DNA from 4 places in the Micromonospora sp. NPDC002389 genome. Region 4 is predicted to be linked to each of the others. Evidence: riboswitches for the same ligand, from Rfam matches in the RefSeq annotation. Region 4 holds a riboswitch; each other region holds the start of a gene.

Region 1 (7,144 bases), on a different contig from region 4:
GCCACCCACCCGGTGGGCCAACTCGTCGGGGGTGGTGCGTTCCTGCCGGCGGACACCGGCCGGCTCCAGGCGTACCCGGTCCACCAGGCCGGTGATCGAGTCCAGCCGCCCGGTGCCCAGCCCGTGCCGGGTGACGTTCAGCGCGCCGGCCGCCGCGCCGGTCCGGATCGCGGTGCGTACGTCACCGCCGCGCGCCACCACGGCGGCCACACTGGCGGTCATCGAGTCCCCCGCACCGCGCGGATCGGCCGCCTCCAGGCGGGGCATCTGCACCTCGAAGACCTCGCCGTCGACGAGGGCCAGTGCCGGCTTGTCGGCACGGCTGACCACCACGTTCTCGGCGCCGGTGGCGTGCAGGTCGTACATCGCCCGGGTGAGCTGCTCCTCGTCGTCGTCGGCCGCGCGGCCGTCGGCGATCAGCTCCTCGTGGCTGACCTTGACGAAGAAGACCCCGCTGTCCAGCACCGCCGTGAGGTGGTCGCCGCAGAGGTCCACCACCACCCGGCTGCCGTTGGCGCCGAGGTCGGCGGCGAAACGCCGGTACAGGTCGGCGGGGACCAGCGACGGGTCGTTCGGGCCGCTCAGGATGCTCACCGCCGCCCGCAGCCCCTCGCCCAGCGACAGGTTGTAGAGCTCGTCCAACTCGTGTCGGCTCAGCGGCTGCCCGGTCACGTCGACGATCTCCTGCCGGGTGCCCTCGCGGCGGTCGTGCACGTACCCGCCGCTGCCGCCGGAGTCCCGCGCCACCACCTTGAGGTCGACGCCCTCGCTGACCAGCAGCGGCTCCAGCACCTGCCCGATCTCGCCGCCGAGCGCGGTGCAGAGCACCACGTCGACGCCGTGCGACAGCACCATCCGGGCCTGCCAGACGCCCTGACCGCCGGGGTGCAGGTGCAGCTCCGGAGTCTCGTTGGGCTGGTCGATCGTGACCGTGAGCAGTGGGGTCGGCGCGAAGACCATCACATGTCCGGTCGCCGCACTCACGACGCACCGTCGCACTGGGTCCGCTGCGGTCCGCTCATAACCGTTCCTCCCGGTCGCCACGAAATGTCCGCTTCGATGTCGACGGTAACCAAGGTGGCCGGAGAGCGCGCGGCGACGGGCGGGGCGGAACCGAGGCAGCCGCCTCGGAGTGCGGGAACGACGACGCCGGGTGGACCACCCGCGAGGGCGGCCACCCGGCGTGCCGTGTGGATCAGTACACCGACAGGTGCACGTGGTTGGTGTGGTCGCTGGACGGGTCGCCCCGCGCGCCGCTGTACGTCCGCCAGCCGCTGCTCGGCAGCCAGATCTGCTTGTACCAGATCACGTAGAGCACGGCGAGACGGTCGGCGTTGTTGACGTAGAACGCCGCCAGGTTGTTGCCGTACGTCCGGTCGCCGCCGGTGGCGACCCCGCCGAAGCCGTTCTTCTGCGCCGCGAAGTCGCAGGCCCGACCCTTCGGGTGCTCACCCGAGCCGCCCGCGCGGTAGCAGGAGACGTACCGGGTGAAGCCGGCCGCCTTGGCCTGGTTGAGCGCGTGCAGGGTGCGGGGCGTGATGCAGCCGTTGGCCGGGGTGGGGTCGTTGACGCTGCACGACTCGGCCGGCCAGGAGCCGTTGGCGTTGCGCGGTGCCGGCTTGGCCGTGGGGCTGCTGGAACCGCCGCCGCGTGCCGGGGTCCGGCTGGCCCGCTCCTGTGCCGCAGCCCGCTCGGCGCGCTCGGCGCGCTCCTCGGCCACGGTCAGCGAGCGCTCGGCCTGCTCCTTGCGCTTGGCCATCACGGCCACCTGCTTGCGCTGCTCCTGCACCTCGACATCGAGGGCCTGCTTGGTCTTGCTGACCTCGTCCCGGGTGGTCCGCAGGTCCCGCAGCGCGCGTTCCTCATTGGCCGCCACCGCGTCCAGCGCCGCCGCGCGGTCCATGAAACCGGCCGGGGAACCGCTGTTGAGCAGCGCCGACGCGGCACCGAGTCGGCCGCCGCGATACGCCTGCGCGGCGATCTCGGCTACCTTGTCGCTGCGTTCGGTGAGCTGACCCTCGGTCGTGGTGAGCTGCTCGGCCAGCTTCTTCTGCCGGTCGACCGAGCGGTCCAGGGCGGTCTTGGCGTCGAGGTAGCCCTTGCTGGCCGCCTCCAACTGGGCGCGCAGCGCCGGTGTGCCGCCCTCGTCGCCGACGTCACCGGGGGCTGCGGAGGCGGCGCTGAAGGGAGCGAGCGCGGCGCCCAGGGCGAGGGCGAGCCCCGCAGCGATCAGGGCCGCCGTACGGGCGGCCGGTCTCACGGTTGCCACTGCTGGCATGCACATGTCCTTCCGTCAGCCGCCGACCGGGTTAGCTGACGGGTTCGGGACGGAAGATCCCTACCGCTGGACGCGGATGCACCCCTGGAACATGGTTCCCCGGTTCGCCCTGGCAGGCGATTAGGCGGCGGTCACCGCCGGCACCGTCGAGTGCCGCCTGGCGGAGACCGGGTCCGAGCCTACCGGTGCTGGTGGGGCTGGTGCAGCCGGTGTGACTCCTGGTGTTCCCCTGATCACCAGTAAACCAGACATAACGGATTTTGGTTGCTTTTTGTCCAGTGCCCAAACGGTCCAGGCGACGATCCGGCGAGTGGCTTTTCAGCTATGCACTGCTCAGCCAGTCGGTGGTGCGACGGACGTCGGCGGCAGTGCGGCAACGGATGGTCTTGTCCGCGACCAGACTGACGAACTGCTCAAGCGTGCGGGTTCCGTTGGCCCCGTCCCGTTCATGCAGTTGCTCGGCTGTCGCGAGGGGTCGGGAACGGTAGCTGCGCGATCCACGCGCTACGCGGACGGCTGACCGGACATCCCAGTCACTGCCACCGCGTAGTCGGTGCTCAATCGCGCGCCGCACTACCCGCCAGGTCGTCATCCGCGTCGGCAAGTCGAGCCAGACGACGACGTCGGCAGCGTCGCGCAACGCTGAGGTCCAGCCGGCATACAAACCCTCCGCCACCCAGGTTTCAGTGGTGGCGAGTTCGGCCGCGCGTTCCCGACGGACACCATCAGAGGTCCGTGTCCACTGCCAGAACGGAGCCTCGTTACGACCGTCCGGAGAGTCATACGCCAGCCTGTCCAACTCGCGACACGGCGCGGACAGCAGCGTTGCCAACGTGCGTGCAAGCGTCGTCTTTCCACTGCCAGGACCGCCGAGGATGAGCACGCGCTTCGCCTTCACAGGACGCGCCCGAAGTTCGTGTGCTGGCATGACGGGCACCCTATCCGGCGCGCTGATCACAGCTGCTACACAACCCTGGACGACCGCCCCGTCAGCCGTCTCCCGGCCCAGGGGAGCGAGGCCCCTCAGCCCCGCCCACACCGAGGACGACGTTCTACACCACATGGAGACCGGGCGATGGTCCGGACTGCTGACCCTCTACACCGGCCGCTACGGCTACCGGTGGCGCCGCAGGTTCACCGCAGAGTGGCGCAAGGCAACGAATACCGCGTCCACATCTCCGGTCGGTGCCTCCGGCTCAGCCGGTCGGGTCGATCGTGGTCAGCCGCTGGGTGGCCCGGGACAGGGCGACGTAGAGCGTACGCACGCCGGAGCCCGGATCGGCACGGATCTCACCGGGGGCGACCAGCACCACGCCGTCGTACTCCATGCCCTTGGCCTCCAGGCTGGTCACCACCTGGAGGCGCTCGCCGCCGAGCCCGCCCAGCCAGGCCGCGACCTCGTCCCGGCGCGGCACCGGCGTGATCACCCCGACGGTGCCCTCGACCTCGCCGAGCAGCGCGCTCGCGGCGGTCAGCACGCTGGTCTCCAGCTCCGCCGCCGGCACCACCAGCTCCACCGGGTCGACCCCGGTGGTCCGCACCGCGGTGGGCAGGGCCAGGTCCGGGTACGCCCGCCGGATCTCGGCCGCCGCCACCGCGAAGATCTCCGCCGAGTTGCGGTAGTTGGTGGTGAGCGTGAAGCGGTGCCGCCGACGGCGACCCAACGCCTGGTCCCGGGCCCGGGACAGCTCCTGCGGATCCCCCGTCCACGCGGTCTGCGCCGGGTCACCCACCACCGTCCACGAGGCCAACCGACCGCGCCGGCCGATCATCCGCCACTGCATCGGTGACACGTCCTGCGACTCGTCCACCACCACGTGCGCGTAGTCGCGGTAGTCCTCGGGCCGCTCCCGGGCCGCCTGGCGGGCGGCCCGCTGCCGGTCGGCGTACGTGCTCAGCTCGCGTACCCCACCGGCGAGCTGGAACGGGTCGCGCTTCGCGCGGGCCGGACGCACCGGCTTGCCGAGCAGCGCGTCCAGCTCGTCGAGCAGCGCCACGTCGGCGACGGTCGGCCCCTCGGCGGCCAGCCCCCGGTACGCCTGCTCCAGCAGCCGGATCTCGGCCCGGGACAGCAGCCCGGCGGCGTACCGGCGCAGCCGCTGCGGATCGGCCAGCCAGCCGAGCACGTGCCGGGGATGCAGCCGGGGCCACCACGCCTTGAGGAAGTCCCGGAAGTCCGTCCGGTCGATCAGCTCGTCCTCGAAGGCCCGCTGCTCGGGCAGCCGGGCGATGCCCAACCGGCGGGCCTGCGCCCAGAGCGCCGCCAGGACACCGTCGAAGCCGGCCCGGCGTACCTCGTTGCGTCGCGCGCCCCGGGCCAACGCCCGGTCCCGGATGGCGTCCAACTCGGCCCGCTCCAGCCGCAGCAACTGCCCCCGGTAGAGCAGCCGCAGCTCGGCCGGGGAGTCGGGTACGCCGTCCCGGGCCGCCCGCTCCAGCAACCGGCGCATCCGCAGCGACCCCTTGACCGCGGCCACCTCGACCGGGTCGGTGCGGGTGGCGACCAGCCCGGGGAAGAGGGTGCCCAGCGAGTGCAGGGTGGCGGTCTCCTCGCCCAGGGACGGCAGCACCGAGGCGATGTACTCGACGAAGACCGAGGAGGGGCCGACCACCAGGATGCCGCCCCCGGCGTACCGGCTGCGGTCGGAGTAGAGCAGGTACGCGGCACGGTGCAGCGCCACCGCCGTCTTGCCGGTGCCCGGCCCACCCGAGACCAGCGTCACCCCGGAACCGGGGGAGCGGATCGCCTCGTCCTGCTCGCGCTGGATGGTCGCCACGATGTCGCGCATGCCCCGACCGGTGGTCCGGGACAGGTTGGCCAGCAGCGCGCCGTCGCCGACCACCGCCATCTCCGCCGGTGCGGCGTCCGGGTCGAGCAGGTCGTCCTCGATCCGGGTGACCCGCTCCCGGCTGGACTGGATCGTCCGGCGGCGTACCACGCCGAGCGGCTCGGCCGGGGTGGCCTGATAGAACGGGGCGGCGGCCGGGGCGCGCCAGTCGACCACCAGCGTGGCGGCGTCCTCGTCGCGGATGCCCAGCCGTCCGACGTGGAACACCTGCCCGTCGCGCAGGTCCAGACGGCCGAAGACCAGCCCCTCGTACTCGGCGTCGAGCACGTGACGGCGCTGCGCGGCGTGGAACACCATCGCGTCCCGCTCCACCAGCGCGCCGAAGTTGCCGACCCGGGCCAGCCGGTAGCCGTCCCGCTCGGCACGGACCGCCGCGCGGCGCAGCTCGGCCAGTCGTGCGTACACCCGGTCGAGATGCCGCTGCTCGACGGCGATCTCCTGGTCCAGGGTGCTCTGGTCCACCGCTTCGTTCTCCTCGTCACGCCGGCCCGGCCAACCGCACGAGATTACGCCCCACCTCGCGGGCGTGCGGAGGCACCGGGCCCGGGTGCGATCTCTAGCGCGGTGTCCAGAACGTTCACCGGGCCGCGCCTGGACCTCGCCGCGACACCGCCAACGTTCCTGGACACCGCACTAGCGGCGGCGGGTGCGGCCGGCGGCGGCGCGACCACCGGCGCGTCGGGCGTCGGCGAGCACCTGACGCAGCACGCCGGAGAGGGCCGCGGTGACCTCCTCGGGGCGCTCCATCATCAACATGTGCCCGGCGCCGGGGCAGACGGTCAGCTCGGTGGCGGGCAGCGCGGCGGCGATCGACTCCGCGCACGGCGGCGGGGTGAGCCGGTCCCGGTCGCCGACCAACGCCGCCGCCGGCAGATCCGCCAGCGCGGCCAACGTCTCCAGCCGGTGCTGGGCGCCGAAGGAGGCCCGGAACCCGCCGATCGAGCGCAGCGAGGCGCGCGCCACCGCCGAGGTGACCAGGCGGATGTCGGTCGGGTCGCAGCGGTCGCCGAAGAGCATCCAGCGGATGCTGGGGCGGAGCGCACGCAACAGGGCCCGGGGCGGACGCCAGGCCCCGCAGCGGGCGAGCACCCCGGCTCCGGTGGTCTCGGCCAGCCGGATGATCCGGGCGATCCGGGGCGACAACCCGTAGACCGTGTGCGTGTGGCCCTCGGCGGTGGTCGAGACGAAGACCAGCCCGGCCACCCGGCGGGCGAAGTGCCCGGGGTGCCGGTGCGCGTACTCCATGATCGTCATGCCGCCCATGGAGTGACCGACCAGCACCACCCGCCCGTTCGGCACCACCGCGTCCAGCACTGCGGCCAGGTCGTCGCCGAGCTGGGCCAGCGTCGCCGTGGGCAGCGTCATGCAGCTCGACCGACCGTGGCCACGTGCGTCGTAACTGACCACCCGCACCGACCGGTACGCCGTGCGCAGCGCCGTCACCTGCCGGTGCCAGCTCCGCGCGTCGAGCGTCCAGCCGTGCAGCAGCACCGCCGTGACCTCGGCGTCAGCCGGGCCGTCGACGTCCACGTGCAGGCGTATGTCGTCGCCCAGTCGCACCTCGACCGGATCTGGCATCGCCACCTCCCCAGGCACAGGCGGATGCGTAACACCGGGGATACCCGGTGGTAACACCGGCTACCCGTCATGAGACCACGCGGATCGGGGTGCTGAGAAGATCCCGGAACCGGGTACGTCGACGGGAGGATCCGGTCAAGCTGTGACCATGGCGATGCCACGGACGGCCGATCCACGACCGGACGACCGGGCGGCCGGCGGGACCCCACGCGCCGCACTGGCCGCACTGCTCGCCGGCAACAGGCGCTTCGTCAGCGGCCAGCCGGTGCACGGACACGACGTCACCGCCGCCGCCGCGAGCGCCTCCGGAGACCAGCAGCCGTACGCCGTCCTGCTCGGCTGCATCGACTCGCGGGTACCGCTCGAAGCGATCTTCGACCAGACCTTCGGCTCGATCTGCGTCATCCGCACCGGCGGCCACGTGCTGGACCGCGCGGTC
Region 2 (7,144 bases), on a different contig from region 4:
GCAGTTCAACCCGATGCTGGTCTATATCGAGCTGGCCCGGACCGCCCTGCTGGAGCAGGCCCCGTTGCTCAACGACTCGCTGCTGCTGACCTGGCTGATCGCGGCCGGCTGGGCGGTCGTGATGGGCATCGGTGGCTACTTGTTCTTCTGGCGCGGCGAACAGGAGTACGGTCGTGGTTGATCACCTGGCGATGTCCAACGACGTGACGGTCACCCTGCCCCGGATCCAGGAACGCATCCCGACCGTGGTGGTGGACGACGCGCACATCGTCTACCGGGTGCACAAGGGCGCCGCCGGCAACACCAGCCCGGTGGCCGCGTTCAAGCGGATGGTGAGCCGCACCTCGGCGCCGAACGTGCGCGAGGTGCACGCGGTGCGCGGGGTCACCTTCACCGCGTACCGGGGTGAGGCGGTCGGGCTGATCGGCACCAACGGCTCCGGCAAGTCCACCCTGCTGCGGGCCATCGCCGGCCTGCTGCCGGTGGAGCGCGGCGCGATCTACACCCAGGGGCAGCCGTCGCTGCTCGGGGTGAACGCCGCGCTGCTCAACGACCTGCCCGGCGAGCGCAACGTCACGCTCGGCTGCCTGGCCATGGGCATGCACCCGGCCGAGGTGCAGCGCAAGGTCCCCGAGATCATCGAGTTCTCCGGGATCAACCAGCGAGGCGACTTCGCCTCCCTGCCGATGCGGACGTACTCCTCCGGCATGTCGGCCCGGCTGCGCTTCTCCATCGCGGCGGCCAAGCAGCACGACGTGCTGCTGATCGACGAGGCGCTGGCCACCGGCGACAAGGCGTTCCGCAAGCGCAGCGAGAAGCGGGTACGCGAGCTGCGGGAGAGCGCCGGCACGGTGTTCCTGGTCAGCCACCAGCTCTCCTCGGTCCGGGACACCTGCGAACGGACAATTTGGCTGGAATCGGGCCTGATCCGGATGGACGGGCCGACCGCCGAGGTGTTGAAGGCGTACGAGGCGTTCACCAACGGCAAGTAGAGTCCAGGCGAACGTCCGGCGTCTCGACGACGTCGCGCGGACCGCGTCGGCCCGTTGGGGTGGCGCGGTCCGCGCGTTAAGGTTCATCCCGTCGCCAGCGGCGGCGACACCCCCCACGTTGACACTCCCCGCGAGCCATGTATCCCGAGAGCGAGGACCCGCGATGACGCAGGACCTGACCACCGACCCGGGCAGCCAGCCGGACGACCCGGCGCCGTGGCGACCCTCGCGGACGGTGGCCGTGGTGCTGGCCGGCGGTACCGGCACGCGACTGGGCCTCGGCATCCCCAAGCAGCTTCTCAAGATCGCCGGTAAGCCGATCATCGAGCACACCCTGGCCGTCTTCGAGGCCGCGCCGGAGATCGACGAGATCATCGTGCTGATGGCCACCGGACACGTCGACGAGGCGCAGCGGATCGTCGACAAGGCCGGCTTCCGCAAGGTCACCAAGGTGATCGAGGGCGGCGACACCCGCAACGCCACCACCCGGATCGCGCTGGACGCCGTGGGTGAGGCGGACTGCAACATCCTCTTCCACGACGCGGTCCGGCCCCTGCTCAGCGGCCGGATCGTCCGGGAGTGCGTGAACGCCCTCTGGACGTACGCGGCGGTCGACGTGGCCATCCCGTCGGCCGACACGATCATCCAGGTCGACGAGGACGAGTGCATCACCGACATCCCGGTCCGCGCCACGCTGCGCCGGGGCCAGACGCCGCAGGCGTTCCGGTCGAGCACCATCCGGGAGGCGTACCGGCAGGCCGAGGGTGACCCGAACTTCGCCGCCACCGACGACTGCGGCGTGGTCCTGCGGTACCTGCCCCAGGTGCCGATCAAGGTGATCGACGGCTCGGACGAGAACATCAAGGTCACCCACCCGGTCGACGTACACCTGGCCGACAAGCTGTTCCAGCTCGCCGCCGCCAAGGTGCCCCGCCTGACCGACCACCGGGCGTACAGCGAAGAGGTCACCGGCCGCACGATCGTCATCTTCGGTGGCAGCTACGGCATCGGCCACGACCTGACCGAGCTGGCCCGCCGCCACGGCGCCCAGGTCTTCCCGTTCAGCCGGTCCAGCACCGGCACGCACGTGGAGCGGCCGGAGGACGTCGAAGCAGCGCTGCGGACCGCCTTCGAGGCCACCGGACGGATCGACCACGTCGTGGTCACCGCCGGGATCCTGGAGAAGGGCGCGCTGGCCGAGATGGACCAGGAGACCATCGACCGGGTGCTCCAGGTCAACTTCGTCGGCCCGGTGACCGTCGCCCGGCAGTCCCTGCCCTACCTCCAGCAGACCAAGGGCCAACTCCTGCTCTACACCTCCAGCTCCTACACCCGGGGACGGGCCGACTACGCGCTCTACTCGGCCACCAAGGCGGCGCTGGTCAACCTGACCCAGGCGCTCTCCGACGAGTGGGCCGAGTTCGGCGTACGGGTCAACATCATCAACCCGGAGCGGACGGCCACCCCGATGCGGACCAAGGCGTTCGGCGCGGAGCCCGAGCACACCCTGCTCGCCGCCGAGACCGTCGCCCAGGCCTCGCTGGACGTGCTGATCTCGGAGCTCACCGGCCAGGTGATCGACGTACGCCGGCCGCCCGGCGAGACGCCGTCCCCCGCCCCGGTACCCACCCAGGCCGACGCCTCCAGCAGCGGCACCCGCGTCGGCTGACCCGCCGACGACGAGCACGAAGGCAGCGCCGAGATGCGTGGTGACCTGGTCACGAAGTTGGCCGCCCGGGGCCTGGCCACCGGCGGGGCGGTCCTGGCGTTCCTGGTGCTCGCGCTCACCGGCGCGACCACCTGGGGACTCGGGCTGGCGGTGGCCGCGCTCGCCGCCACGGTCTGGGAGCGCCGGGTGCGACCCGGCGCCGACAGCGTCGCGGAGACCGCCCTGCTCGCCGCCGGGATCCTGGTCGGCTACGCCCGGCAGCTCGACGGCGGCTTCGACCCGATCCTGGTGGTCACCGCCCTGGTGCTGCTCGGGCTGGTGCTGGTCACCGGGCCGCTGCGGGCCGCCGGCAACCTGGAGATCCGCGCCGCCAACCTGCCGGTACGCACCTGGGTGCCGCAGGTCGCCGCCCGCCTCGACGACGCCGTCGCGGGGCTGCTCGCCGCGCTGGCCGTGGCCGCCCTGGCCGGCCTGCCCGCCATGGTCGCCCTGCTGGTCTGCCTGCCGGTCGGCGCCGCCGCCGGTGCGGTCGCCCTCGACCTGGCCCGCCGCCGGTTCCGGCCGGCGTCCGGCGGCTCGCCGGTCACCCGGGCACTGCGCCGGCACCAGCCGGAGTTCGTGCTCCACTTCTCCGCCCCGCCCGGTTCGGAGTACCAGGTCACCATGTGGCTGCCGTACCTGGAACGGATCGGTCGGCCGTTCGTGGTGATGCTGCGGGAGCCGGAGTTCCTGCCCGCCGTCGCGGCGGCCACCACCGCCCCGGTGGTCTACTGCCCCACCCTGCGCACCATGGACGAGGTGCTGGTGCCGAGCCTGCGGGTGGCGTTCTATGTCAACCACGGCGCGAAGAACAGCCACTGCATCCGGTTCACCCAGCTCACCCACGTGCAACTGCACCACGGCGACAGCGACAAGGCGCCCAGCGCCAACCCGGTGTCGGCGATCTTCGACCGGATCTTCGTGGCCGGCGAGGCGGCCATCGACCGGTACGCCCGAGCCGGGGTGGAGATCCCGGCCGAGAAGTTCGTGGTGGTGGGCCGTCCGCAGGTCGAGGCGATCGAGGTACGCCACCAGCCGACGCGCGGACTGGCCAACCCCACCGTCCTCTACACCCCCACCTGGACCGGCCACCACGCCGACGCCGACTACTGCTCGCTGCCGATGGCCGAGACGCTGCTGCGGCGGCTGCTCGACCGGGGCGCCACGGTGATCCTGCGCGCCCACCCGTACACCAACCAGCATCCGGCCTCGGCCCGACGCCTGGCCCGGCTGCACGAACTGCTCGCCGCCGACCGCTCCCGCACCGGCCGTCAGCACGTGTTCGGCGCCGCCGCCGGCCGGCTCACCCTGGCCGAGTCGGTGAACCGGGCCGACGCCCTGGTCTCCGACGTCTCCGGGGTGGTCTCCGACTGGCTGTACTCGGGCAAGCCCTACGTGGTCACCGACACCGGTGTCGACGGTGACCGGTTCGTCGAGCGGTTCCCCCTCGCCGCCACCGGCTACGTGCTGCGCCGGGACATGTCCGACCTGGACGACGTGCTGACCCGGCTGCTCGACACCGATCCGCTCGCCGAGGCGCGCTGGGCGACCCGTCGGCGCTACCTGGGCGACTTCCCGGCCGAGTCGTACGCCGAGGCGTTCCTCGCCGCCGCCCGGCGGGAGCTGGACCCGACCTGGACCGCCCCGGCACCACGGACCACGACCGACGCCGCGCTGCCCAGCGCCACCTGAGCGGTCTCAGCGCCAGGGGTCGAGCAGGGCCAGCACCGCCGCCCTGGATGTTAGGAAGGGTCCCCTGCTATGCACGAGGCGTTAGCAGGGGACCCTTCCTTACATCTCAGGAGGAGTAGCCGCGGGTGGCAGCCCAGTGGGCGAGATCGATGGTGGTCATCCAGTACGAGTAGTACGAGGCGTCGGCCGAGTCGGCGATCTTGACCAGTCGACCGTCGTCCTCGTAGCCCACCACGGCGACGTAGTGGCCGCCGGGGAAGGAGTGCCAGCCGCCGTCGGTGTCGGTGGCGCTGCCGGCCACGTTCACCACGACACCGCGCCCGTCGGTGATCGCCTCCACCACGTCGGCCTGGAGCTGGTCCATCTGCGCCGGGCTGGCCGAGCCGCCCGGCAACATCGTGGTCGAGTACGGCTCGCCCTTGACCGTGGCGTTGAGCACCCGGGTGGTGTCCTGGGCCGAGTTGGTGCCGGCGTACGTGGTGCCGAGCTGGGCGGCCAGCGTGTCCTGGTCACGGTCGACACCGGCGGCGCTGAGCGCGTTGCGTACCGCGGCCGGGCCGCAGTAGTAGCCGGTGGTCTGCGCCTGGAAGTCGTAGTCCAGGACCTTCCGCGCCGGTGCCTTCGGTGCGGCCTTCGCACTGGTCGCCACCGGCGAGGGAGCCGCCGAGGTGATCTTCGGCGAGGGCGACGGCGACGGCGCGGCGCTGCTCGGGGCCGCGCTGCTGGGCGGGGTCGACGGGGTCGGCTCCACCCGGGCCTCGGCGCGGGAGACCGCGGTGTCGCCGCGCAACTCGGCGACGGCGGTCGTGGTGTGCGCGGTGGCCGGGGTGTCCTCGGTGCCGACGAGTACGGCACCGGCACCGGTGGCCAGCGCCAGCGCGGCGGCCGAGGCGGCGACGACCTGGTAGGGGCGTTCGGTGGCCAGCCGGCGTAGCTGGCGCGTGACGGTCTGCTTCACGGAGTCCTCCACGGGGCTCAGGGAGGCACGGCGAACCGCTCCGGCGGTCAGCTCGACAGGACATGCCGAGGACCGCCCGAGTGGGCGGACGGGCCGTGCGAGGGGCTGCGCCCGGTCGACCGGGCGGTGGCGGTGGCCGCAGTCAGCTCGCGGCTGACGGCCCGGTGAGCGCGGGCACCGCAGTGCCGTGGAGGAACAAGAGGGGTACCACGAGGGGATGCACGAGAGGAAAGCTCCTTCCGACACCGCCGACCGGGTTAGCTGACGGGTTCGGGCGGGAAGATGGCCCTACCGCGAGCCGAGGCTCGCGGATTCACCCCAGTGGTGCGGTGGGTCCCCGGTTCGTGAGACCACGATTAGGCGGGTCGATGCGGCGTCGCCTCCTGCGATCGGGTACCGCATCGGACGGGCCGACACTACTGGCCGGTCATTGCCCTGCCAACCCGCTCTGACCTGCGTAAACATGATCCAGGTCGATGATTTTCGGGCGTTCGGTCAGCGACGTCGCGCAACGGGACCGACGGCGATCGACGCAACAGGCGGTGACAGGGGGACCACCCGCAGACAATGTCTCCGGGCATCGCATCACGTCTCGGGCGGTTCGCGCCTCGGCGTCCGCTTGGCCGAGGGATGTGACCGGGCTCACCCAATCCGGCCGGACTATCCGGTCGCCGAGCCGGGTCACCCCACGCGCGCCGGGCGCCACCGAAGGACCGCTGCGGCCGGACGTGCGACGGCGGTGACGGCGGGCGCCGGGAGCAGGTTCGGCCGCAGGCGCTGCGCGGCGGCGTACGCCTCGGCGGAGAGCACCCGTGCCGCTTCGGTGGCCAGCTCGGCCTCCCGCCAGGCGGCCCGTTCCCGCTCGGCGGCAACCCGGTACGCGGCCCGGTGGTTGTCGCGGACGACCCGGGCCAGGACGACCTCCTGTTCGGCCGGGTGCAGTCGGGGATCCCAGCCGGCCCGACGCGCCAGCACGTCGGTGAGCTGCCGCGCCGACAGGTCACCGCGCCAGTGCGCCTGCATCGCCGCGTGGTGCAGCCAGCGCTCCCGGGCGGCGTACTCGCTGGCGGTGCGCGGGGTGCGGGGGGCCGGCAGCGCGGTGGCCCCGACGAGCCGCCGGGCACGGCTCTCCGCCTCGTCGAATCCGGCCCAGGCCCGGTCGAGAGCGGTCTGAGCGGTACGCCACGCCTCCTGCCGCCGGGCGGCGTTCTGCGCGGCCCCGGCGGCGGCCACGGCCACCTCACCGGCGTAGCGGCGCAGGTCGGCCGCCTCGGCCTCGGCGGGGTCGGCGGCCGGGCCGGTGGTCTCGTCGGCGCCGGACGACGCCGGTTCGGGCCGGGCGACCAGGGCGGTGAGCACGCCCAGCGCGAGCACGAGCAGCACCGACCAGATGGCGGCGGCTCGGGGCACCTCGATCAGGAACTGGTAGAGGACGGTCTTCTCCATGGCGGTACCTCGTGGGCAGTGGTGCGCTGACAGCGGACCGCGCCGGGTATCCGGTCGTCCGGTGGCGGTGCCACGGGACCGGGCGGGGCGGTGACGGGATGCGTCGCGGGCAGAGGTCCCGGGCGTTGCGGGACGGGCTGCGGCGGAGTCCGGTCGGCGGGCCGCAGCGGGGCGCGAGGTCAGGCGCCGGGTGGGGCGCGGGCACCGTGGGCGGCCGGTGCGACCGTCGTCGGGACGGATGTCGCCGGACCTGCGACCGCCGTCGCGGCGGTCCGCTGCGCCTCCGGGCGCGCCTCCGGCAGCAGTCCGGGTACGCCGACCGGGTCGACACGGTCGACGACCCCGGTG
Region 3 (7,144 bases), on a different contig from region 4:
GTTCCGCCACCACGTCCCGATTTTTATATTGGCGTAGATAACTGTAACGAATTGGACGACACCCTTTGTGTGCGATCGGTCGCGCAAAGGTGAATGAGCCGTTGGTCGCCTTGATTCCGCCGCGCGCGTTCCCCTAATGTGGGGCACCGACCGCCGTGGGTCGTCTGTCTCGCCCCTTACCGCTAGCGGGACGCCCGGTGGTCGGTCGCAAAGGAGTCGGTGCCGGTGGCAACCATGCCCCTCCATCGTCATGCGCCGGGACGCCCCACCCCCGCGCGCGGGCTGCGCAAGGTCGCTCGCCGTTTGGTCGTCCTGGTCGCCGCCGCTGCGGTCGGTGCCGGTATGGTCGCCGCGCCCGCCTACGCCGAGCCGTCGGTGGACGAGATCGAGCGCCAGATCGACAAGCAGTGGCAGCAGCTCGAACCCACCATCGAGCAGTTCAACAAGGTGCGCTCGGAGCTGCGGGTCAACCGCGAGAAGGCCGACAAGCTGGAGAAGAAGATCCAGCCGCTGGCGCTGGAGACGGAGCTGGCGATGAACCGGGTCGCCGGCCTCGCCTCCCGGTACTACATCACCGGCCCGTCGCAGGAACTCGGCGCGGTGCTGCTGAACGCGAAGCCGGACCAGCTCGGTGAGCAGATGGCCCTCCTCGACCGGCTGGCCTGGGAGGAGCGCCGTCAGCTCGAGGGCGTCATGAAGATCCGCAAGAAGTACGACGACCAGAAGGCCACGCTCGACGCGCTGATCGTCGACCAGGAGGCCAAGCAGAAGCAGCTCGCGGCGAAGAAGAAGCAGATCGACGCCGAGATCAAGCGGCTGGAGCGGTCCCTTCCGGTGACCACGGTCAAGACCACCAACTGCCCGACCATCAACGGTGTGGTCAGCGACGCGGCCCGGACGGCCATCCGGACCGCCTGCGCGCAGGTCGGCAAGCCGTACGTCTGGGGTGCCACCGGGCCGAACTCGTTCGACTGCTCCGGTCTCACCCAGTACGCGTACAAGGCGGCGGGTATCCACCTCACCCACTTCACCGGCGCCCAGTGGCGCGAGGGCAAGGTCATCTCCCGGGCCGAGGCCCGCCCTGGTGACCTGGTGTTCTTCCGCAGCGACGTGAGTCACGTCGGGCTCTATCTGGGCAACAACACGATGGTCCACTCACCACGGGCCGGTAAGCCGGTCAACGTCTCGCCGATCACGACGATGCCGGTCGCCGGCTTCCGCCGACCCGGCTGACGCCTGAGCGCGTACGCAGGAACGACGAAAGGCCCTCGGTCAAGCGACCGGGGGCCTTCTTCGTTGTCGGATTAATGCACCGAGAGTGACGGTGTGGGTGTGTTGCGTATCGACGCTGGTCGTCCCTACGCTGGTCAATCGTCGGGCCGCTGGCAGGACCGCCCACCCGGGGCGGTGACGGTCCGACACCGCCGAGTCGCTGTCCGAGCGAGCCGGGGACCCAGGTTCCCGGGGTGAGTCCGCGATGGTCGCGGTAGGGCGCCCCCTTCCCGCCCGAACCCGTCAGCTAACCCGGTAGGCGGTCTGGGAAGAAGGAGTACGCAGCCCGGTGGCACACCATGCCCCGCGGCCTCCGTCGTACCGGTCGGCGAAGCCCGGCCCGACGACGGATGCGCCGCGATCCCGCTGGTACCGCTGCACCACCGCACTCGCCGCACTCGCCGCGACCGCCGTTCTGCTGACCGGCGGCGCGACGGCGGCCCACGCCGACCCCACGGTCGACGACATCGAGCGCCAGATCGACGAGGACTGGAACCGGCTCGAAGCCGTCATCGAACGACACAACGCGACCCGACAGGACCTGGCCGGCACCCGCCGGGAGGCGGACGCCCTGACCGCCCGCATCGCCCCACTGCAACAGCAGGTGGACGAGGCGATGAAGCGGGTCGGCGCGCTGGCCGCGCGGGCGTACCGGGGCGAGCCGGTCCGCGCCGTGAACACGCTGCTGGGCAGCCGGTCGCCGAGCGAGGTCGTCGCCCAGCTCGGCCTGCTCGACCGGTACGCCCGCTTCCAGCAGGAGGACGTACGCCAGGCGCGCGAACTGCGTGACGAACTCGCCGCCGCCCGAGCCGGACTGGACCGCACCACCGCCGAGCTGACCCGCACCGAGGCCGACCTGGCCGCGAAGCGGCGGCAGATCGACACCGAGATCGAGCGGCTGCAACGGTTGCGGCTGCGCGCGTACGACGACGGGGGTGGTGGTCCGTTGCGGCCGGCGCCCTGTCCGGCCACCTACCCGGGTGGCCCGGCCGGTGAGGCGGTCACCTTCGCGTGCGCCCAGATCGGTAAGCCGTACTCGTGGGGCGCCGAGGGGCCGCACGCGTACGACTGCTCGGGGTTGATGCTGGCCGCGTGGGCGCGGGCCGGAGTGGCGCTGCCGCACAACGCGGCGCGGCAGCGGCAGGTCACGGCCTCGGTCGGTCGCGGCGACCTGCGCCCGGGTGATCTGGTCTTCTACTACCGCGACCTGCACCACGTCGGGATGTACGTCGGTGGCGGCTGGGTGGTGCACGCCTCCCGTGCCGGCAAGCCGATCGCGATGAAGCGGATGGACACCAGTCCGATCCACAGTTTCGGTCGGCCCGGCTGAGTCGCCGGGTGATCGCGGGCCCGCTCCACGGCGGCGCGGGCCCGCCGGTCGTCAGCGGGTCGGCCAGGTACGCCAGTTCTGCCAGGCGCGGCTCGGCGTCGGGCCGCGCTGCCCCTGGTAGCGCGAGCCGTAGACGAGCGAGCCGTACGGGTGCTCGGCGGGCGAGGAGAGCCGGAAGATGCAGAGCTGGCCGATCTTCATGCCGGGCCAGAGCATGATCGGCAGGTTGGCCACGTTGGACAGCTCAAGCGTCACGTGACCGGAGAAGCCGGGGTCGATGAAACCGGCGGTGGAGTGCGTCAGCAGGCCGAGGCGACCGAGGCTGGACTTGCCTTCGAGCCGGCCGGCGAGCTGGTCGCCGAGCGAGATCACCTCAAGCGTGGAGGCGAGCACGAACTCGCCCGGGTGCAGCACGAACGGCTCGCCGTCGGGCACCTCCACCGGCGAGGTCAGATCGTCCTGCTGGGTGGCCGGGTCGATGTGTGTGTAGAGGTGGTTGTTGAACACCCGGAACAGCTTGTCCAGGCGGACGTCGATGCTGGACGGCTGCACCAGGGTGGGCTCGAAGGGCTCCAGCGCCAGGGTGCCGGCCTTGATCTCGGAGACCAGGTCACGGTCGGAGAGCAGCATCGCCACACCTTAGCTGTCGGTATGCGTGACCTGCGTGTCGGACTACCTGCTTAGAACGTATGTTCGATAGGATGTCGGCATGGCATCCTGGTCCGAATTCACCGCTGACGAGCCTCGACTCGCCGACGGGATCCGCCTTCTCATGCAGCAGTACGGCCCGGGCTTCGGCTACCTGGCCACGGTCCGCGCCGACGGCGGGCCCCGGGTGCACCCGGTCTCCCCGGTGATCACCGACGACGGTCTGTTCTGCTTCGTGATCGACTCGCCGAAGCGGCGCGACCTGGAACGCGACGGGCGCTACGCGCTGCACTCGTTCCCGGCGGAGGAGAGCGACGACGAGGCGTACGTCGCCGGTCGCGCCCGACCCGTCACCGACGACGCCACCGTGGCCCGGTTGGCGCTCGCGGCCCGCGCCGCCCCGCACGCCGACTGGCGCCTGTTCGAGTTCACCGTCGACGTGGCGATGCTCACCCGGCACGAGCGCGCGGCCACCGCCGGGCTGGTCGGTCAGCCGGCCGTGCAGGTCTGGCTCGACCCGGCCGGCGCCACCCCGCAGGCTGCCCGGCCGACGCCCCACCGGACCCGCGCGGCCCGACATGTCCGTGCCGCCTGAGCACGCCGGTGCCGGCCCCGCCTGACGACGGGACCGGCACCGGAGGTACGCGCCGACGACTCCCGCGCTACGCGCGGTAGGTGTTCCAGGCGTTGATCATCCGGGTCGCCTGGCCAGGGGTGAACTGGTACATGCAGGTGTCGTACGTGTAGTCCATGAAGTTGGTGATCGGGTCCAGGCCCGTGCTGGAGCAGGTGTCCCGACCGGTCGGGCACTGGTAGGCCGCCGACGCCTCCGCCGGAGTGTCCGAGACCTGGTCGCCGCTGCCCGAGCAGCCGCCCTGGAACGTGTGGTACAGGTTCAGCCAGTGGCCGACCTCGTGGGTGCCGGTGTCACCCTGGTTGTAGTTGGTGGCGGTGCCACCCGGCAACGACTCGCTGAGCACGACCACGCCGTCCATCACGCTCAGCGTGGTCTGCGGGAAGGTCGCCCAGCCGAGCAGACCCCCGCTCAGCTCACCGAGATAGATGTTGAGCGTGCCCTTGGTGCCCTGGCGGAGTTGGGTCTTCATCTGCCGCTCGGCCGTGGAACCCTGCCGGATCGGGTACCACGACGTGTTGGTGACCCGGTTGATGCTCTGCAACTGGAACGCGAAGGCGGTGGCGGCACCGCCCGTCGCACCGGCGAACGACTGGTTCAGCACGCTGATCTGCGACTGGATCATCGAGTCGGGGATGTTCCCGCCGGCCCGGGTGGTGTCCTTGCGGATCACGTGCACCACCACCGGGATGGTGACCGAGGCCGCGGCGGCCTGGGCGCTGAGCGTACGCTGACCGACCCGCTTGGCCCGCTCCTGCAACAGGTCGGCGAACTCCGACTCCCGCTGGTGCAGTTGCGCCATGGTCAACTCGTTCGGGTCGTGCTTGACGACCGCGTCGCCCCGGACCCGGGCCGCGGTGCCCGTCGGGTCCTCACACACCTCGTCGGCGGAGACGGCGGCAGCCGTCGGAGTGGCGGCCGTGGTGGCCGCCGGCAGCAGACCGACCGTGGCCACACCGAGCGCCACCGCCAGCGACGTCGATGCGATGCCGGCGATCCGCCGGTTCAGCAGGACGGGACGGAGTCCCATAAGCCCACCTCTTTCTGGCGACGCGACCGGGGGTTGTGTCGCGCCGTGCGGGAAACGTGGGCCAGACGTTACAACGCATAGACAGATTTGAGAATGGCTATGTGTTGCCGGCATGCAACTTCTTGCGGAGCGTGCGGAGGCGGGCCGGGCGGGGTGGTCGGCGGGGGTGGCTGGGTGCACCGGGGCGGTGGCTCAGGTACAGTGGTGCCGCTTGCGGGTGTAGTTCAATGGCAGAACATCAGCTTCCCAAGCTGACAGTGCGGGTTCGATTCCCGTCACCCGCTCCAGCGTGAAGCCCAGGTCAGGATGCGCTCCCGACCTGGGCTTCATTCATGCCGACCGCTTTTCGGGCTTGCTGTGCCCGTTGCGTGTCAGGGCGCAGAGCAGTCGATAGGCGAGGTCGACGGCGCGTTGCTCCCGTCTGCGTGAGCCCCAGATCCGGTTGATGGTGGCCAGTTCGGCGCGGACGTCGGCCGAGGCGTCGCGGCGGATCTTCGCGCAATAGGAGGTGTTCGCTGCTCGTGTCTCGTCGTTAATGCGGCGGACCTCCGTCCGGCCGAGGCGACGGATGCCGGTCATCGCGAGTGCCCGGATCTCGCCGATCGACATGGTGGTCACGTCCGTCGGGATGCCGGCGACGTGGATGGCGACAGCGAGTTGACCGTTCGACAGGCGGCTCAGGCGTGCTGCTGTCAGCGATAAAGGGATGACCGGTGCCGCGATGTGGCCGGGAGCGAGGGTGACCTGCGCCGGGGTGCGTCTGGTGGCGGCTTCGTCGATAGGCTGAAGAAGCATCGTGTTCCTTTCACGAGGGCGATGCGTCTGGCCTCGGCGGGCCGCAATCCCGTCGGGGCCTTTGCTTTGCGCGTCCGCAGTCCTCGTAAGGGCGGTCGCGCGTCGATCCATAGGTGAAGCTGGGCAAGCATTGAGGACCTGAATCGACCGTAGATTTGCTTGACTAGCCAAGTCAAGGCCCTGCGGTAAACTTTCCTGGCCTGGCTAGCCAGCGTTAGGGTGTTGTGGTGAGCGAGAGCCCTGACTTCCTCGGTCAGCTTGATCCCGACGACCCGAAACAGGCGTCCCAGCAGATCGCCAACAAGCTGCGGGCTGCCATCCTCACGCGTCGACTTGCGCCGGGCGACAGGCTGCCGTCGCAACCCGAACTGGCCGCCCGCTACGGCGTGGCCCGGGAGACGGTCAAGCGAGCCTTGGACCTCCTCCGGGCCGAGCGGCTGATCGTGTCCCGTCAGGGCAGCGGTGTGTTCGTCCGAGCGCAGACGCAGCGGGCCGTCGAACTACGCCCGCACGTCGAAGCCGCGCTCGAGCGGCCCCACGTCACCATCGACTTCGCAGGATTCTCCGGCGAGACACTGCGCGACGCGCTCGCCGAGACCCTCGACAGGATGCGCGTCGGTCGACTCGCGCCCGAGACAATCGCCGTGCGCATCCTGATCTCCGACATGACCACACCGATGGCACTGCCCACGCGGGCCGATGCACAGACCGACGACCCAGCGGTACGCGAACGCGCTGAGCGAATCACCCGCCGAGCAGTAGACGCGATCATCGATCAGGTGACCGAGCTGGGCGACCTCGGCCTGATCCGGTCGGCCACCGTCGAGGTGCGGCTACAACGGGCATCCCCGCAGTTCAAGGTCTACATCCTCAACAACGAAGAAGTCTTCTACGGCTTCTATCCCGTCACCGAACGCACCGTGTCGATCAAGGGCGAGTCGATGGCCATCTACGACCTGATGGGCAAGGACGTGCCCCTGTTCCACTACGCCGTCACTGACGACGACACCTCACACGGCACACAGTTCGTGGAGGCGTCTCGCCAGTGGTTCGACTCGGTGTGGTCGACCATCGCTGACCGGTACGACGCATGAACGCCGACCTCGGCCGACTGCTCGGCGACGTTGACGCACTGCTACTCGACTTCGACGGCCCGTTATGTAGCATCTTCGCCGGATACCCGGCACCGAAGGTTGCCGCCGAGCTGGTTGACGTACTGCGGCGGCTCGGGGTCGACGTACCACCGGACCTTGTCAGCGAACCAGACCCGCTTGAAGTGCTACGCCGCACCGCCGCTACCGGCGACCAGGGCGTAATGCGAGCGATAGAAGACGCACTCTGTGCAGCCGAACGCCGCGCCGTCGACACTGCCGAACCCACGCCGTACGGCCGGGAAGTCATCGTTGGGGCGCGTCAGGCCGGGATGCCGGTGGCG
Region 4 (7,144 bases):
CGCCGGCAACCGCCGCTTCGTCACCGACACGCTCCGGCACCCCAACCAGAACGCCAGCCACCGGGCCGCCGTCGCCGCCGAGCAGCACCCCTTCGCGGTGATCGTGGGCTGCTCCGACTCCCGGCTCGCTGCGGAGATCATCTTCGACCGTGGGTTGGGTGATCTCTTCGTGGTCCGGACCGCCGGGCACACCATCGGCCCGGAGGTGCTGGGCAGCGTCGAGTACGCGGTGAGCGTGCTGCGTACGCCGCTGGTGGTGGTGCTCGGGCACGACTCGTGCGGTGCCGTCCAGGCGGCCCGGGCCGCGGCGGCCACCGGCACCGCGCCCTCGGGGCACCTGCGTGCCGTGGTGGACGCGGTGGTGCCCAGCCTGCGCCGGGCCGAGCAGGCGGGGGTCGACGACCTGGACGCGATCGTCGACATCCACATCGCGCAGACCGTCGAGGCGATGCTGGAGTCCTCCGAGGCGCTGGCCGCCGAGGTGGCCGCAGGCGGGTGCGCGGTGGTGGGCATGTCGTACCGGCTGGCCGCCGGTGAGGTGCGGACCGTCGCGGCGGAGCCCGCCGAGATGGCGGGTGTGGTCACGCCCGTGGGCTGACCCGCCGGATTGTCACCGACACGGACGACGAGGGCCGCTCCGCCAGACGGCGGAGCGGCCCTCGCAGGTCACCCGGACGGTGCTCAGTACAGCGACACGTGCACGTGGTCCGTGTGGTTGGACGGGCCGCTGTAGGACCGCCACCTGTTCTCGGTCGGGAACCAGATCTGCCGGTTCCAGATCACGTAGTAGATGCCGAGCCGGTCGGCGTTGCGGACCAGGAAGGCCGCCAGGTTGTTGCCGTAGATCCGGGTGTCGTTGTTGTGCCAGGGGCTGAACCCGCTGTTCTGCAACGACCAGTCACACGCCCGGCCCTTGGGGTGCTCGAACTTGTCACCGGGCCGCCAGCAACCGACGAAGCGGTTGAAGCCGGCGCGCTTGACCTCTTTGTACATGTGCAGCGTGCGCGGCGTGATGCAGCCCGACGTGGTCGGGTCGTTCTGGTTGCACGACTCCGGCTTCCAACTCCCGTCGGACGCGCGGTTCGGCGCGACCCGGGCGACCGGCGAGGTCGCGGCCACCAGGCCGCCGGTCAGGCTCTCGCCACCGACCAGGCGGAGTGACTTCTCCGCCTCGGTCTTCTTGCGCGCCATGTCGTTGGTCAGCTTCTGCTGTTCGCGCACCTCGGCGTCGGACGCGAGCTTGGCCCGGTCGGCGCGCTCCCTGACGGTGTTGACCTCGCCCAGCTTCTTGTCGTTGAACAGGTTCAACTCGTCGAGGGCGGAGGCCCGGTCCATGAACGAGTCCGGCGCGTTGCTCTGCAACAACATCGCTATCGCGCCCACTCGGCCGGTCCGGTACGACTGCGTCGCGATCTCGGCGACCTGCGGCCTGAGCGCTTCCAGGTCGGCCTCTGCGCGGCGCAGTTCGAGATCGAGCTTGAGCTGCCGCTTCTTGGACTTGTCCAGTTGGTTCTTGGCCTTGGAGAAGTCGCGGTTCGCCGACTCGATCAGGTCGTTGAGCATCGGCGGGTCGTCGTCGTGCTCGGCCGGCGCGGGTGGGTTCGGCGCGGCCATGGCCGGCAGGGGGCCGGCGAACACGGCGAACGCGGCGAACACGGCCACCACGGGTGTCATCCAGCGGCGTAGGGGTGCCGTCACTTCTTTCCCTTCCATCGACCGCCGACCGGGTTAGCTGACGGGTTCGGAACGGAAGTGGCCCCTACCGCTGACGCGGATTCACCCCACCTACCTGGGTCCCCGGCTCGCCTCACGGCGATTGGGCGGTGGCACCGCAGGCGCCGGTGCGCGCCTTCGGCGGTGACCGGCAGTGAGGTTACCCGACGGTCGATGTCGGTATCTACGCCCCGAACCCGGCTAGATACGTCATTTCGTAATCGCGATGAGTGACCAACGACACGGGCACGAACCGTGTCGGCAGGGGCGGTCACGCTGCGGGGTGTCACCATGTGGTGTCCGTGCTCCTGTCCGGGTCGGGCCACCGCGATCCGGTGGCGGGGAGTGTGTCACGCGCACGCGCGGTGCTGAGCGCGTGCAGGGCCTCGGTCCGGTCCGTGCCGGGCCGGGGAGTCGGGGGAGTGGGGCCGTCGCCGTCCGGCCCGTCGTCGTGCCCGCCGGGCCCGCCGGGCTCCGGCGTGTCCCGCCGTCCGGCGGTGACCACCAGCGCGGCCAGTGCGGTCGTCAGCGGTACGGCGGCGACCAGCCCCAGCGTGGCCACCACGCTGCGGACGATCTCCTGGGTGAGGAACTCGCTGGTCACGATCTGGCCGAGCGCGCGGGTGTCGGCGGTGAGTAGGAGCAGCAGCGGCAGCGACGCGCCCGCGTACGCCAGCACGATGGTGTTCACCACCGAGGCGATGTGGGCCCGGCCGACCCGGGTCGCCGAGCGGTACAGCTCCCGGCGGGTGAAGCTCGGGTTGGCGTGACGCAGTTCGGTCACGGCGGCGGCCTGGGTCACCGTGACGTCGTCGAGCACGCCGAGCGAGCCGATGATGATGCCGGCGAGGAGCAGGCCGTGCAGGTCGACGTCGCCCCGGAACATGGACAGCGTGGTGGCGTCCTCGCTGCCGAAGCCGGTCAGGTGGGTGGCCCGGGTGGCGGCTAGCCCGAGCAGGCCGGTGAGCACCAGGCTGCCGAGCGTGCCGAGGACGGCCACCGAGGTCTGTGCCGAGATGCCGTGTGTCAGGTACAGCACCACGAACATGATCAGTGCCGCGCCGACGATGGCGACCACCAACGGCGGCTGGCCGGCACTGATACCGGGCAGCACGAAGGTGATCAGGATGGCGAAACTGGCCGCCAGACCGCCGAGCGCGGCCAGGCCGCGAAGCCGCCCGAAGGCCACGATGGCGGCGGCGAACAGCACCGCGAGCCAGATCAGCGGCTTGCCCCGCTGGTGCTCGGCGATGTTGTAGTAGCTGATCGACGGGTCCTCGGGATCGGCCAGGGAGACCAGGATGATCTCGTCGCCGACGCTGACCTGGGGCGCTCCCGGCCCGTCCGGCAGCGGCGTCTGCACGTCCTCGCCGGCGTCCGGGCCGCTGTCGACTCGTACGGTCACCGTGCCGCACTGCTGCCCGGCGGTGGTCGGGGTGCCCTCGGGCACGACCGGGTTCGGTGGGCAGGGCTCGTTCACCACCCGGGTGACCGTGCCGTGGTAACGAGGCGTGTCGTCGGCGGCCTCGGGTCGGGGCGGGTCCGAGGGCCAGAGCACGAGCGCGGCGACCAGGGTGACGAGGAAGAGGGGGACCACCGTCACGATGAGGATCCGCCGCACCCGGGGTGGGGTGGGCGGAGCGGAACGGGTGTGGTCGGCGCCCATTCATTGTCTCCCAACGATTCCAAGGCGAACTACGTACCGGCGAGCGAGAAGGTTCAGCGCCGTCGGTCGGCCGCTGCTGCGGGCATCCGGGATGGCCCGAGCGTGGCAGGATGGCTGCGTACCGTGAGGGCGGGACCGGCTGGCCATCGTGGCGAATGGTAGCCAGGTCGGCATCGGAACGCAGGTCGCGAGCGTGTGTCGGATGCCGGGCGTCGGAGCCGACACCCGTGGCGGGTATGCGGGTGGGGTGGGTCAGCCGCGCTTCATCAGGCGACCGACGGCGGCCATCATCTCGGAGGCCATCTCGTCGGCGCGGCCCTCGGCGGCGCCCTCGTGCATGCAGTGCCGGGCGTGTCCGTCGAGCAGGCCGAGGGCGACCTTGTCCAGCGCGGCCTGGATCGCGGAGATCTGGGTGAGCACGTCGATGCAGTAGCGATCCTCGTCGACCATCTTCTCGACGCCGCGTACCTGCCCCTCGACACGACGTAGCCGGGCGAGCAGTTGGTCCTTGCTGGCGGTGTAGCCGCGGATCGGCGCGGGTGTGCTCATGAACACGAGGATAACGTACCCCTGGGGGGTATGGTACGGTCACGGTTGTGGATACCCCCCGAGGGTATTCGACGGGGTGCCCGGCCCGCGTGGACGGGCCTGGAGAGGAGAGTTGCCATGGTCACCACGACGTACCAGGTGCAGGGCATGACCTGCGGCCACTGCGTCAGCGCGGTCAGCGCCGAGGTCGGCGCGATCCCCGGTGTCGACGAGGTCCAGGTCGATCTGGCCAGCGGCCAGGTCACCGTCTCCAGCGAGCAGCCGCTGGACCCGGCCGCCGTCCGGGCCGCAGTCGACGAGGCCGGTTACGAGTTGGTCGCCGCCTGAGGCGACCGGAGACCGAGGTGTACCGATGAACACGGCGACGAAGTTGAGCGGCTTCGCGCTCGGCCTCGCGGCGGTGTTCGCCGCCGCGTACGGAGTCGGCCAGGTGACCGGCCCGACGGTCCCGGTCACCGCGGCTGGCCACGACGGCGCGGCGGGCCACGGCGACGGCCCGGACCAGGGCGGGCACGACGGGAACGCCGGGCACGACGGGAACGCCGGGCACGACGGGAACGCCGGGCACGACGCGGGCCCGGCCGGGCACCTGCCCGGGGGGCTGCTCGTCTCCGAGCGCGGCTACACCCTCGTGCCGGTCGAGGCCCCGGCGGGCGAGTTCGCCTTCCGGATCACCGGCCCGGACAGCCGGCCGGTGACCGGGTACGACGTGGTGCACGACAAGCCGATGCACCTGATCGTCGCCCGGCGTGACCTCTCCGGCTTCCGTCACGTGCACCCCGAGCTGGCGCCGGACGGCACCTGGCGGGTCGCCACGCCGCTCACCGCGCCCGGAGTGTGGCGGGCGTTCGCCGACTTCACCCCGACCGGTGGCGAGCCGTTGACGCTCGGCGTCGACGTGACCGTCCCCGGCACGCTGACCGAACGTCCGCTGCCCGCCCCGGCACCCACCGCCACGGTCGACGGCTACACGGTCAGCCTGGACGGCGCGCCGCAGCCGGGCCGCTCGTCCACGCTGACGCTGACCGTCGAGCGCGACGGCGTACCCGTCACCGACCTGGAGCCGTATCTCGGGGCGTACGGGCACCTGGTCGCGCTGCGGCAGGGCGACCTGGCGTACCTGCATGTGCACCCGGAGGGGGTGCCGGACGACGGGCGCACCGAACCCGGACCACGGGTGAGCTTCGCCACCGAGTTCCCGTCCGCCGGTGCCTACCGGCTCTATCTCGACTTCCGCCACGGCGGGGTGGTACGCACCGCCGAGTTCACCGTGCACGTCGGGGACCCGGTGCACGTCCCGGTCGGCCCGACCGCCGCGCCGGACGACGGGCACGGTACGCCCGGACACGGGCACGACTGAGGGACCAGCCATGACCGCGAGTCGACCCCTGCCCACGGCAGCGAACCTGATCGAGTTGTCCATCGGCGGCATGACCTGCGCGTCCTGCGCCGCCCGCATCGAGAAGAAGCTGAACCGCCTGGACGGCGTGCAGGCCAGCGTCAACTACGCCACCGAGAAGGCCACCGTCTCCTACGCCGATCCGGTCACCCCGCAGGAGCTGATCGCCACGGTCGAGAAGACCGGCTACACGGCGGCGGTGCCACCACCCCGACAGGACACGCCGGAGACCGCCGAGCCGGTGGACGAGCTGCGGGTGCTGCGTACCCGCCTGTGGGTGTCGGTGGTGCTGACCGTGCCGGTGATCGTGCTGGCCATGGTGCCGGCCTGGCAGTTCACCTACTGGCAGTGGCTGTCGCTGACGCTGGCCGCCCCGGTGGTGGTCTACGGCGGGCTGCCGTTCCACCGGGCCGCCCTGGTCAACCTGCGGCACGGCGCGGCGACCATGGACACCCTGGTCTCGGTGGGCACGCTCGCCGCGTTCGGCTGGTCGATCTGGGCGCTGTTCCTGGGCACCGCCGGCACGCCCGGCATGACCCACCCGTTCAGCTTCGCGATCAGCCGGACCGACGGCACCGGCAACATCTATCTGGAGGCGGCGGCCGGGGTCACCGCATTCATCCTCGCCGGGCGGTACTTCGAGGCCCGCGCCAAGCGGACCGCGGGTGCGGCGCTGCGGGCCTTGCTGGAGTTGGGTGCCAAGGACGTCGCCGTGCTGCGCGGCGGGGTGGAGACCCGGATCCCGGTCGACGAGCTCGCGGTGGGGGACCGGTTCGTGGTGCGGCCCGGCGAGAAGATCGCCACCGACGGCACGGTGCACGAGGGCTCCTCGGCGGTCGACGCCAGCATGGTCACCGGTGAGTCGGTGCCGGTCGAGGTGGGCGTGGGCGACACCGTGGTCGGTGGCTGCGTCAATGCCGGTGGCCGCCTGGTGGTCACCGCCACCCGGGTCGGTGCCGACACCCAACTGGCCCAGATGGCGCGGCTGGTCGAGCAGGCGCAGACCGGCAAGGCCGCCGCACAGCGGCTCGCCGACCGTATCTCGGGGATCTTCGTCCCGATCGTGATCGCCCTGGCCGCCGGCACACTGGGCTGGTGGCTGGGCTCCGGCGCCGGGCCGACGGCGGCCTTCACCGCCGCCGTGGCGGTGCTGATCATCGCCTGCCCGTGCGCCCTCGGCCTGGCCACGCCGACCGCACTGCTGGTCGGCACGGGGCGGGGTGCGCAGTTCGGCGTACTGATCAAGGGGCCGGAGGCGCTGGAGTCCACCCGGCGAGTGGAGACCGTGGTGCTGGACAAGACCGGCACCGTCACCACCGGGCGGATGACGCTGCTCGACGTCCACCCCGGTGAGGGCGAGCAACGGGCCGAGGTGCTGCGGCTGGCCGCCGCGCTGGAGTCCGGCTCCGAGCACCCGGTCGCCCGGGCGGTCGTGGCCGGTGCCGCCGAGCTGGGCGAGCTGCCGCCGGTCACCGGTTTCGCCAACGTCGAGGGGCTGGGCGTGACCGGCACGGTGGACGGCCGTGAGGTGCTGCTCGGGCGGACCCGGCTGCTGCGCGAGCGGGGAATGGACGTACCCGAGGACCTGGTGCGGGCGGCGACCGAGGCGGAGGCGGCCGGGCGTACCGCCGTGCTGGTCGGTTGGGCGGGGCGGGCGCGGGGCATGCTCGCGGTGGCCGACCAGGTCAAGCCGACCAGCCGGGAGGCGGTCCGTCGGCTGCGCGCGCTCGGCCTGACCCCGGTACTGCTCACCGGCGACAACACCACCGTCGCCCGGGCGGTCGCCGCCGAGGTCGGCATCGACGAGGTGATCGCCG

The links. Region 4 has a riboswitch for cyclic di-AMP ahead of ABT008_RS12835 (coiled-coil domain-containing protein). Riboswitches for the same ligand answer to the same signal wherever they lie in the genome.
Region 1: another riboswitch for cyclic di-AMP. It lies ahead of ABT008_RS23380 (coiled-coil domain-containing protein); the one in region 4 lies ahead of ABT008_RS12835 (coiled-coil domain-containing protein).
Region 2: another riboswitch for cyclic di-AMP. It lies ahead of ABT008_RS10200 (C39 family peptidase); the one in region 4 lies ahead of ABT008_RS12835 (coiled-coil domain-containing protein).
Region 3: another riboswitch for cyclic di-AMP. It lies ahead of ABT008_RS19775 (NlpC/P60 family protein); the one in region 4 lies ahead of ABT008_RS12835 (coiled-coil domain-containing protein).

What each region holds. Positions count from the first base shown of each region.
Region 1 is NZ_JBEOWP010000013.1:98,047-105,190, forward strand. It holds gene ABT008_RS23375 (PfkB family carbohydrate kinase) at 1-960, opposite strand, end outside; gene ABT008_RS23380 (coiled-coil domain-containing protein) at 1,196-2,278, opposite strand; cyclic di-AMP (ydaO/yuaA leader) riboswitch at 2,283-2,415, opposite strand; gene ABT008_RS23385 (P-loop NTPase family protein) at 2,601-3,206, opposite strand; gene ABT008_RS23390 (HelD family protein) at 3,475-5,589, opposite strand; gene ABT008_RS23395 (alpha/beta fold hydrolase) at 5,761-6,705, opposite strand; gene ABT008_RS23400 (carbonic anhydrase) at 6,854-7,144, shown strand, end outside.
Region 2 is NZ_JBEOWP010000004.1:284,918-292,061, forward strand. It holds gene ABT008_RS10180 (ABC transporter permease) at 1-181, shown strand, start outside; gene ABT008_RS10185 (ABC transporter ATP-binding protein) at 192-992, shown strand; gene ABT008_RS10190 (D-ribitol-5-phosphate cytidylyltransferase) at 1,156-2,661, shown strand; gene ABT008_RS10195 (CDP-glycerol glycerophosphotransferase family protein) at 2,695-4,392, shown strand; gene ABT008_RS10200 (C39 family peptidase) at 4,499-5,362, opposite strand; cyclic di-AMP (ydaO/yuaA leader) riboswitch at 5,582-5,723, opposite strand; gene ABT008_RS10205 (hypothetical protein) at 6,032-6,796, opposite strand; gene ABT008_RS10210 (hypothetical protein) at 6,976-7,144, opposite strand, start outside.
Region 3 is NZ_JBEOWP010000009.1:317,567-324,710, reverse strand. It holds gene ABT008_RS19780 (C40 family peptidase) at 220-1,233, shown strand; cyclic di-AMP (ydaO/yuaA leader) riboswitch at 1,413-1,549, shown strand; gene ABT008_RS19775 (NlpC/P60 family protein) at 1,562-2,602, shown strand; gene dcd (dCTP deaminase) at 2,654-3,232, opposite strand; gene ABT008_RS19765 (pyridoxamine 5'-phosphate oxidase family protein) at 3,312-3,845, shown strand; gene ABT008_RS19760 (zinc metalloprotease) at 3,913-4,914, opposite strand; tRNA gene ABT008_RS19755 (tRNA-Gly) at 5,128-5,201, shown strand; gene ABT008_RS19750 (hypothetical protein) at 5,245-5,709, opposite strand; gene ABT008_RS19745 (GntR family transcriptional regulator) at 5,937-6,803, shown strand; gene ABT008_RS19740 (HAD family hydrolase) at 6,800-7,144, shown strand, end outside.
Region 4 is NZ_JBEOWP010000005.1:449,471-456,614, reverse strand. It holds gene ABT008_RS12840 (carbonic anhydrase) at 1-598, shown strand, start outside; gene ABT008_RS12835 (coiled-coil domain-containing protein) at 682-1,698, opposite strand; cyclic di-AMP (ydaO/yuaA leader) riboswitch at 1,703-1,833, opposite strand; gene ABT008_RS12830 (YibE/F family protein) at 2,000-3,379, opposite strand; gene ABT008_RS12825 (metal-sensitive transcriptional regulator) at 3,632-3,928, opposite strand; gene ABT008_RS12820 (heavy-metal-associated domain-containing protein) at 4,046-4,255, shown strand; gene ABT008_RS12815 (DUF8832 domain-containing protein) at 4,281-5,288, shown strand; gene ABT008_RS12810 (heavy metal translocating P-type ATPase) at 5,299-7,144, shown strand, end outside.